DNA from 2 places in the Streptomyces sp. NPDC015139 genome. Region 2 is predicted to be linked to the other one. Evidence: riboswitches for the same ligand, from Rfam matches in the RefSeq annotation. Region 2 holds a riboswitch; the other holds the start of a gene.
What was found. A riboswitch is a leader RNA that binds a small molecule or an ion and turns the genes downstream of it on or off. The one in region 2 is predicted to bind ZMP and ZTP.

Region 1: another riboswitch for ZMP and ZTP. It lies ahead of ACF08B_RS11885 (glycine hydroxymethyltransferase); the one in region 2 lies ahead of ACF08B_RS03555 (bifunctional 5,10-methylenetetrahydrofolate dehydrogenase/5,10-methenyltetrahydrofolate cyclohydrolase).

Annotation. Positions count from the first base shown of each region.
Region 1 is NZ_JBIBUW010000003.1:688,650-693,251, forward strand. Features, by position in the region: gene trpS (tryptophan--tRNA ligase) at 1-987, opposite strand, end outside; gene ACF08B_RS11885 (glycine hydroxymethyltransferase) at 1,155-2,603, opposite strand; ZMP/ZTP riboswitch at 2,635-2,724, opposite strand; gene ACF08B_RS11890 (nuclear transport factor 2 family protein) at 2,823-3,284, opposite strand; gene ACF08B_RS11895 (TetR/AcrR family transcriptional regulator) at 3,372-3,947, shown strand; gene ACF08B_RS11900 (glutathionylspermidine synthase family protein) at 3,991-4,602, opposite strand, start outside.
Region 2 is NZ_JBIBUW010000001.1:797,642-802,243, reverse strand. Features, by position in the region: gene ACF08B_RS03575 (S-(hydroxymethyl)mycothiol dehydrogenase) at 1-519, opposite strand, end outside; gene ACF08B_RS03570 (hypothetical protein) at 759-1,064, opposite strand; gene ACF08B_RS03565 (nuclear transport factor 2 family protein) at 1,237-1,602, shown strand; gene ACF08B_RS03560 (hypothetical protein) at 1,615-1,851, shown strand; ZMP/ZTP riboswitch at 1,892-1,972, shown strand; gene ACF08B_RS03555 (bifunctional 5,10-methylenetetrahydrofolate dehydrogenase/5,10-methenyltetrahydrofolate cyclohydrolase) at 1,999-2,847, shown strand; gene ACF08B_RS03550 (CU044_5270 family protein) at 2,848-3,954, opposite strand; gene ACF08B_RS03545 (RNA polymerase sigma factor) at 3,947-4,534, opposite strand.

The DNA.
Region 1 (4,602 bases), on a different contig from region 2:
CCGCTCGTACGCCTGCGCCAGGGTCTCCGCGGCGACCGCGCGGGCCTTCTCCGCGCCCTTGGCGAGGATCGAGTCGAGGGTCTCGGCGTCGTCCAGGTACTGCTGGGTGCGCTCGCGGAACGGCGTCACGAACTCGACCATGACCTCGGCGAGGTCCGTCTTGAGCGCGCCGTACATCTTGCCCTCGTAGTCCTGCTCCAGCTCGGCGATCGTCCGGCCGGTGAGCGTGGAGTAGATGGTGAGCAGGTTCGACACGCCCGGCTTGTGCTCGGCGTCGTAGCGGATCACGGTGTCCGTGTCCGTGACCGCGCTCTTGACCTTCTTCGCCGTCGCCTTCGGCTCGTCGAGGAGGTTGATGAGGCCCTTCGGCGTGGACGCCGACTTGCTCATCTTGATCGTCGGGTCCTGCAGGTCGTAGATCTTCGCCGTCTCCTTGAGGATGTACGGCTTCGGGACGGTGAAGCTCTGGCCGAAGCGGCCGTTGAACCGCTCGGCGAGGTCGCGGGTCAGCTCGATGTGCTGGCGCTGGTCCTCGCCGACCGGCACCTCGTTGGCCTGGTACAGCAGGATGTCCGCGACCTGGAGGATCGGGTACGTGAACAGGCCGACGGAGGCCCGGTCGGCGCCCTGCTTGGCGGACTTGTCCTTGAACTGGGTCATGCGGGAGGCCTCGCCGAAGCCGGTGAGGCAGTTCATGACCCAGGCGAGCTGGGCGTGCTCGGGGACATGGCTCTGCACGAAGAGCGTGCAGCGGTCCGGGTCGAGGCCGGCGGCCAGCAGCTGGGCGGCGGCGAGCCGGGTGTTGGCGCGCAGCTGGGCCGGGTCCTGGGGAACCGTGATCGCGTGCAGGTCTACGACCATGTAGAACGCGTCGTGGGTCTCCTGCAGGGCCACCCACTGGCGGACGGCGCCGAGGTAGTTGCCGAGGTGGAACGAGCCTGCGGTGGGCTGGATTCCGGAGAGCACGCGGGGTCGGTCAGTGGCCATGTCCACCATTCTCTCAGGTATCGGGGCCCGGTTCGGAACTGGTCGGGAACAGCGGGCCTGCGTCAGGGCGACCCGCGCCGGTGCCCGCCCTCGGTCCCGGTGCCGACGCGCCGCGCGGCGGCCCGGCGCGGTGCCGGGCCGCCGCGGGAGGAGCGGGAGGAGCCTCGTCAGGCGAGGTCGATCTCCGGGTAGAGCGGGAAGCCGGCCACGAGGTCGGTCGCCCGGCGGGCGATCTCGTCCGAGACCTTGGGGTCGAGGACGTGCTGGGCCTTGGAGGGGGCGCCCTTGCTGGTGGTGCCCGGCTCGGTGGTGGTGAGGACGCGGTCGATGAGACCGGCGACCTCGTCCATCTCCGCGGTGCCGAGACCACGGGTGGTCAGGGCGGGGGTGCCGATGCGGATGCCGGAGGTGTACCAGGCGCCGTTGGGGTCGGCGGGGATGGCGTTGCGGTTGGTGACGATGCCCGAGTCCAGGAGGGCGGCCTCGGCCTGACGGCCGGTGAGGCCGTAGGAGGTGGCGACGTCGATGAGGTTGAGGTGGTTGTCCGTGCCGCCGGTCACCAGGGTGGCGCCGCGCCGCATGAGGCCCTGGGCCAGGGCGCGGGAGTTGTCGACGATGCGCTGGGCGTAGTCCTGGAAGGCGGGCTGCCGGGCCTCGGCGAGCGCGACCGCCTTGGCGGCCATGACGTGCGGGAGCGGACCGCCGAGCACCATCGGGCAGCCGCGGTCGACCTGGTCCTTGAGGGAGTCGTCGCACAGGACCATGCCGCCGCGCGGGCCGCGCAGCGACTTGTGGGTGGTGGTGGTGACGATCTGGGCGTGCGGGACCGGGTCGAAGTCGCCGATGAGGACCTTGCCGGCGACGAGACCCGCGAAGTGGGCCATGTCGACCATCAGGGTCGCCCCGACCTCGTCGGCGATCTCGCGCATGATCCGGAAGTTCACGAGCCGCGGGTAGGCGGAGTAGCCGGCGACGATGATCAGCGGCTTGAACTCGCGGGCCTGGGCGCGCAGGGCCTCGTAGTCGATGAGGCCGGTGGCCGGGTCCGTGCCGTAGGAGCGCTGGTCGAACATCTTGCCGGAGATGTTCGGGCGGAAGCCGTGGGTGAGGTGGCCGCCGGCGTCCAGGGACATGCCGAGCATGCGCTGGTTGCCGAAGGCCTGGCGCAGTTCGGCCCAGTCGGCCTCGCTCAGGTCGTTGACCTGGCGGACGCCGGTCTTCGCCAGGAAGGGCACCTCGACCCGGTCGGCGAGGACGGCCCAGAAGGCGACGAGGTTGGCGTCGATGCCGGAGTGCGGCTGGACGTAGGCGTGCCGGGCGCCGAAGAGCTCGCGGGCGTGCTCGGCGGCCAGGGCCTCCACAGTGTCGACGTTGCGGCAGCCGGCGTAGAAGCGGCGGCCGACGGTGCCCTCGGCGTACTTGTCGCTGAACCAGTTGCCCATCGCGAGGAGGGTCGCCGGGGAGGCGTAGTTCTCGGAGGCGATGAGCTTGAGCATCGCGCGCTGGTCGGCGACCTCCTGGCCGATGGCGTCGGCGACCCGCGGCTCGACGGCGCGGACGACGTCGAGAGCGGCGCGGAAGGCGGTGGACTCGGTGGAGAGATGCTGCTCTGGCATGGGGACCTCCGGACGTGGCGTTCGGCGTGTTCGGTTCGGCCCAGGCGCACGGCACTCATTCGTGCTCGGGCCGCTCCCCGATGGTCGGTCCCATCCCAGCGCGCCAGTCACGGCCCGCTGATCAGCCTACCCGGCGGGCCGGAGCCGTGAGATCCCACGTCCACCATGCGAGCGAGCGCGGGAAGCGGGCGACCGACGCGTCCGGGCGAGGCCGTGAGGTCAGTGCAGCGGGATGTCGGTGCCGTGCTCGGCGGCGGGGCGGGGGCCGAGGATGCGCCGGTCGGACTCGCGGATCGCGACGTCGTCGATGCTGGCCTCGCGGCGGCGCATCAGCCCGTGCTCGTCGAACTCCCACAGTTCGTTGCCGTAGGAGCGCCACCACTGCCCGTCGGCGTCGTGGCACTCGTACTGGAAGCGGACGGCGATCCGGTCCTCGTGGAAGCTCCACAGGCTCTTGCGCAGCGCGTAGTCGAGTTCGCGCTCCCACTTCTCGGTCAGGAAGGCGACGATCTCCTCCCGGCCGGTGAGGAACCGGTCCCGGTTCCGCCAGACCGAGTCCGGTGTGTACGCCAGGGCCACCCGGTGGGGGTCGCGGGTGTTCCAGGCGTCCTCGGCCGCCTGCACCTTCTGGCGGGCGGTCTCCAGGGTGAACGGAGGGAAGGGCGGACGGTCTTCGGGCACGGTGGCCTCCTCAAGTCGAGAACGATCGTTCTCCATCACTGCGGCTAACATAGAGAACGATCGTTCTCAGAGTCAAGGAGCACGCCGATGCCCGCCCCGATCACCGAGGAACAGACCCGCCTGGACCGGGCGGCGCTCCTGGACACGGCGGAGGCGCTGTTCTACGCGCACGGCATCCAGGCCGTCGGGATGGACCGGGTCCGCGAGGCGTCCGGACTGCCTCTGAAGCGGATCTACCGGCTGTTCGCGACCAAGGAGGACCTGGTGGTCGCCGTGCTCCGGCGGCGCGACCGGCGCTGGCGCGAGAGCCTGACCGCCCATGTGGAGGGCGTCCGGGACCCGCGGGAGCGGGTGCTCGCGGTCTTCGACTGGCTCGCCGGATGGTTCGCCGAACCCGGCTTCCGCGGCTGCGCCTGGATCAACGCCTTCGGTGAGCTCGGCTCGTCGTCCGAGCCGGTGCTGGCCGAGGTGCGCTCCCACAAGCAGGCCTTCCACGACCAGCTCGCGGCCTGGGTGCGGGCCACCGGGGTGCCGGTGGCCGAGCCGGTGTTCCTGCTCGCCGAGGGTGCCGTCGTCACGGCCGGGCTCAGCGGCGATCCGGCGCCCGCGGCGCACGCCCGCACGGCCGTCGAGACGCTGCTCGGGAGCGGCGGAAACCGCTGAGAGACCCCGCCGGGGGCCGTCGCCCGGCGTCGGTCCCCGTCCGCTAGAGGATCACGTGGGGCAGGAAGCGGGCGTACTCGTCGGTGATCAGGCCCGAGGACTCGCGGATGCCGAGGCCGGCCGACTCCTCGCGGACGACCCAGGCGCCGAGGACCACGTGGTTGCCGTCGAAGGCGGGCAGCGGGGCCAACTGCTGGTAGCAGCAGGGTTCGTCGCGGAGCACCGCGGGCCCGCCGGGCGGGTGCACGGTGACGCCCTCGCCCTCGCGGCCGAGGAGGGGCTTGGAGACGTAGCCGGCCGGGCCGGCCAGCTCGCGCGGGCCGTCGAGGTAGGCGGGCAGGAGGTTGGGGTGGCCGGGGTACAGCTCCCAGAGGACCGCCAGGAGGGCCTTGTTGCTCAGGAGCATCTTCCAGGCCGGTTCGATCCACAGGGTGCTGCCGGTGCCGCCGCCGTTGTCGAGGGTGTCCAGGACGTGCCCGCCGAAGGAGTCCGTGGTGAGCCACTCCCAGGGGTAGAGCTTGAAGATGCCCCGGATGAAGCGGAGCCGGTTGTCGACGAAGCGGCCGGAGAGGGTGTCCCAGCCGATCTCCTCCATGGAGATCCAGTCGGTGTCGAGGCCGGCCTGCTCGGCGGTCTCCTTCAGGTAGGCGACCGT
Region 2 (4,602 bases):
GATGGCGGCGCCGATCCCGGCCATCACCCCGCAGCCCAGCAGTCCGGCGACCGCCGGGGAGACGGCCGGGTCGACCTTGGTGCACTGTCCGGCGGCCACCAGCGTCTTCTCGGCGAACGCGCCGATGCCGAGGGCCGGGGAGAGTTCCTGACCGGTGGCGGCGAGCGTCATCTTCTGCGAGGCGTTGTGGGTGTTGAAGCAGTACCAGGGGCGGCCGCGCAGACAGGCCCGGCAGGCGCCGCACACGGCACGCCAGTTGAGGACGACGAAGTCCCCGGGCGCCACGTCGGTGACACCCTCGCCGACCGACTCCACGACACCGGCGGCCTCGTGGCCGAGCAGGAAGGGGAAGTCGTCGGAGATGCCGCCCTGCTTGTAGTGCAGGTCGGTGTGGCAGACGCCGCAGGCCTGTACCCGTACGACGGCTTCGCCGGGCCCGGGGTCCGGCACCACGATCGTCTCGACCCGTACGGGCTCGTCCTTCCCCGGTGCGATCACGCCGCGTACTTCCTGCGCCATGGCCTGGCCCCTTCCTTCGACATGCCTGACCCGCCGACCCTACGCGCTGTCGATCGGCGGGCGGGACGGACCACGACGACGGACGTGGATCTTTCCGGTCACCGCTCCGGAGCGCCCTGTCCTCCGGCATCCCTGGGGCGCTGAACCCGGGGCACCCCACTCGGTGTTCGCGCCCCCTCGGCGGGCGGAAACGGCGAGGGCCGCCCCGGTCGGGACGGCCCTGCTGCCCGGGTGCGGGCTCAGTGGATGGGGATGGCCGAGGCCAGGCCGAGCACCGGCGCGGCGGGCGCGAGGACCTGCTCCACCTGGTTCAGCTGGTTCAGCTCCTGGAGGTGGTTGAACGCCTGGAGCTGCTGGGAGACCCGCGGGATCTTCGCCTGGTCCTGCGCGGGGATGCCGCTGACGGCCAGCGAGTCCAGCGTGTTCACCGCGCCGAGCTTGTCGACCAGCGGGGCGCCGCCGGCCGCGTTCGCCGACGATGCGGCGAGGCCGGTGATACCGGCGGCCAGGGCGACCGCGGCGGCGATGCGTCGTGTTGAGATCATGCCTTCAGCAACGGTTCCGGGGCCCGGCCGGACACGGGCGGCGGGCCGCGCTCACCCGTGAGGCGGAGCACCCGTCCTGCGCTTGCCGAGGCCGCCGGGCCGGAGGAGTCTCGGAGGTGAGGCCCGCGCGGCCCGTTCCTCATCGGGCCGCGGGCGCCTGAAGGAGGTCACCATGGGCACCGCGACAGGCCGCGACTTCGACGCCGAGACGCTGCGCCGGGGCATCGAAGGGAACACCGGGAACACCCTTCTGTCCCTCTACGCCGACGACGCGGAGATCCGTATCGTCGACCACAACCACCAGCCGAGCGAGCCCACCGTGCTGCGGGGCCGGGGTCAGATCGCCGAGTTGCTGGACGACATCTACAGCCGCGACATGACGCACAAGCTGGAGCAGTGCGTCGTGCAGGGCGACCACGCCGCGTTCAGCGAGTCCTGCCAGTACGGGGACGGCACCCGGGTCATCGCCGAGTCGATGGTCACCCTGCGCGACGGCAAGATCACGAACCAGCTGCTCATCCAGGCCTGGGACGAGTAGGAGCGGCCCGGCATGGCAGGCGGCACGAGGAGGATCGCCAGGGTCCAGGTCAGCACGCGAGTGACCTGGACCCTGTCGGCCCGGGCGGTACTCGGCCGGGTGCCCCGCACCCGTACGCGCCGCGGAGCGCCCGCCCTCACGGTGCGGCTGCCGGTGTCGTCCGCCCTGGTCCGGTCGGTGCTGGCAGGCATGCGCGCGCGTCCTTCGCTGCCGCGTGGCCCGAGGGGACGGCGGACCCGGCCGCGCTGAGCGACGGGGCGGATCCCCTGCCGACCCCCTCGGTTACGCTGTACCCGGCCGTGACTGGCGCTGAGGTGGAGAACCACCGGGGAGCGGCCTTCGGTGGATGCCGCGCGCCTGGGCGAGGAGAGTCGATCCAGCTCAGGAGTGTGCAGCATGACCCAGGCCCGTCTGATGGACGGTACCGCCCTCGCCCGCCGCATCGTCGAGGACACCGCGAAGAAGGCCGCCGACCTCACCGGGCGCACCGGCAGCGCGCCGTGTCTGGCGACCGTGCTCGTCGGCGAGGACCCGGCGTCCGTGACGTACGTCCGCATGAAGCAGAACCGCTGCCGGAAGGCCGGGATCGAATCGCGTCACGTGGCCCTGCCCGCGGCCACGACCACCGCCGAACTCGTCGCCACGCTGCGGGAATTGTCCGCCGATCCGGGGGTGCACGGCATCCTGCTCCAGCATCCGGTGGGCGACCACGTCGACGAGCGCGCGGCGTTCGAGGCGATCGCCCCGGAGAAGGACGTCGACGGTGTCACCTTCGCCTCCTTCGCCACGATGAGCTTCGGCCTGCCCGGCTTCGTCTCCTGCACGCCCGGCGGGATCGTGCGGCTGCTCGACGAGTACGGCGTCGACCCGGCCGGGAAGAGGGCCGTGGTGGTGGGCCGCAGCGCGATCCTCGGCAAGCCGGTGGGGATGCTGCTGCTGGCCCGGGACGCCACGGTGACGTACTGCCACTCGCGCACCCGGGACCTCTCGGCGGCCGTCCGCGAGGCGGACATCGTCGTCGCCGCCGTCGGCCGCCCGCGGCTGATCCGCGGGCAGGACATCAAGCCCGGCGCGGTCGTGATCGACGCCGGCTACAACGCGGGGAACGTCGGCGACGTCGACTTCGACTCGGCCGTGGAGCGGGCCTCGCTGATCACGCCGGTGCCGGGCGGTGTGGGTCCGATGACGATCGCCACGCTGCTGGAGCAGACCGTCGACGCCGCCGCCCGGCAGCTCGGGGTGTGATCAGCGCATCCAGGCGCTGTAGCCCATGACGTCCCCGGCCTTCACCCCGTAGCCGGGGTCGTCCTCGGTGAAGGTGTCCTCCATGCCGAGGACGGCGCCGGTGCGCGGTTCCAGGACGAGCATGTGCCGGATGCCGCGGGCGTCGTAGGCGTACGCGTGGCCGGGGCGGCCCAAGCGGTCGGTCACCTCGCCGACGGGGCGCAGCCCGCCGGTCTTCGCGAACAGGTGGACGAGGGCCGCCGACTCGCGGGCGCCGAGGGTCCAGTGGTCGAGCAGTTCCGCGGTGGCGTCGAGGAGTTCGGCGGTGCTCAGCGGGGCCGTGCTCCGGTCGGTCTGGGGGCGGACTACCTCGGTCAGGTAGGCGTTCAGCGCCGCCGCGGTGTGCGGTGGGGGCGCCTCGGGCGGGGCGTCGCTCCACATAGGCGGGTAGGTGGTCCGGCTGATCACATGGCCGTCCGCCACCTCGTGCGGCGCGTCGCCCTCCGTGTCGCCCTCGTCGGTGAGGACCGGCCTGCCGGGGCGGCGCGGGTCGGTCGCCACGACCAGTTCGGTGTGGGTGGCGTCCGCGCGCCAGCGCACCACGCGCTCCTCGGGGAGGGTGACGGGGGGCTTGTCGTCGCTCATGCCGAGGCTCCACGACTGCACGTGCGTCCCCTTGCGCAGGCGTGGCGAGCCGCCCGAGGCGGCCGCGTCGGCGAGGGCCGTCATGTCCGTCAGGGGCACGGGCGCGGAGTGGGTGCGGACGGTCAGCGGGCGGGGCGCGGCGACGGCCCGCGGGGTGCCCGCGCCGCCGAGCACGGCGTCGAGGGCGATCGCGAGGACGGCGGAGGTGGCGGCCAGGCCCCAGACCAGCCGGGCGCGCGGAGTACGGCCGGGGGGCGGCGGAAGCAGCCGGCGCCGGGCGCGCGGGGGGCGGCCGGCTGGCGCCGGAAGCGGCCGGGCCCACGGGCGCGGAAGAAGGCGGCCGGCAGGTGCCGCAAGCGGCTCCTCGGTCATCAGTCGCGTGAGCCGCCGCTCGGCACGGTCGTCGAGCGGCCCGTCGCCGAACCGGGGGTGGTCGGCCGGCACCGGGTCGGCGCGGTGGAGGAGTTCGAGTTCGTCAGCCATGTCCGTGGTCCTTGCACAGGGTCGCGTCGGCGGGGACGGGAGTCGGCGCGGGCCGGTCTTCGGGCGGGGCGGACGGGGCGGGGCCCGGCCGGTCGATCTCGGCCCGGAGCCGGCGCCGTGCCCGGTGCAGGCGCATCGTCGCCGCGCGCCTGCCGCAGCCGAGGGCGACCGCGATCTCCTCGGCGCCGAGTTCCTCCCAGGCGGCCAGCCGGAGTATCTCCCGGTCCGCCGGGGACAGCCGGTCCAGGGCCTCGTGCACCCAGGCGCCCGGGGCCTCGGCGTCGGGGCTGTCCACGATGTGCCGGCCGTGCGCGGCCTCGTCGTTGCCGAGCCGGTCCACCAGCCGGCGCCGCCGCCCGTAGCCGCGTACCGCGTTCGCCAGGCAGTTGCGGGCGACCCCGTACAGCCAGGGCAGCGGTGAGGCCGGCAGGTCGGTCCGGCGTCGCCAGGCGACCGTGAACACCTCCGCCACCACTTCCTCCACCTCGCCGGTCCGCCCCTGAAGCCGCCTCGCGACATAGCGGCTGACCGCCCAGTAGTGCTCGCGATAGGCAGCGGCGAAGATCTCGTCGTTGCTCATGTTCGGTTCGTGTCCGGCACGGCCGGGATCATCACACCCTCCTTCCGTGATGCTCCTCGCATCGTCCG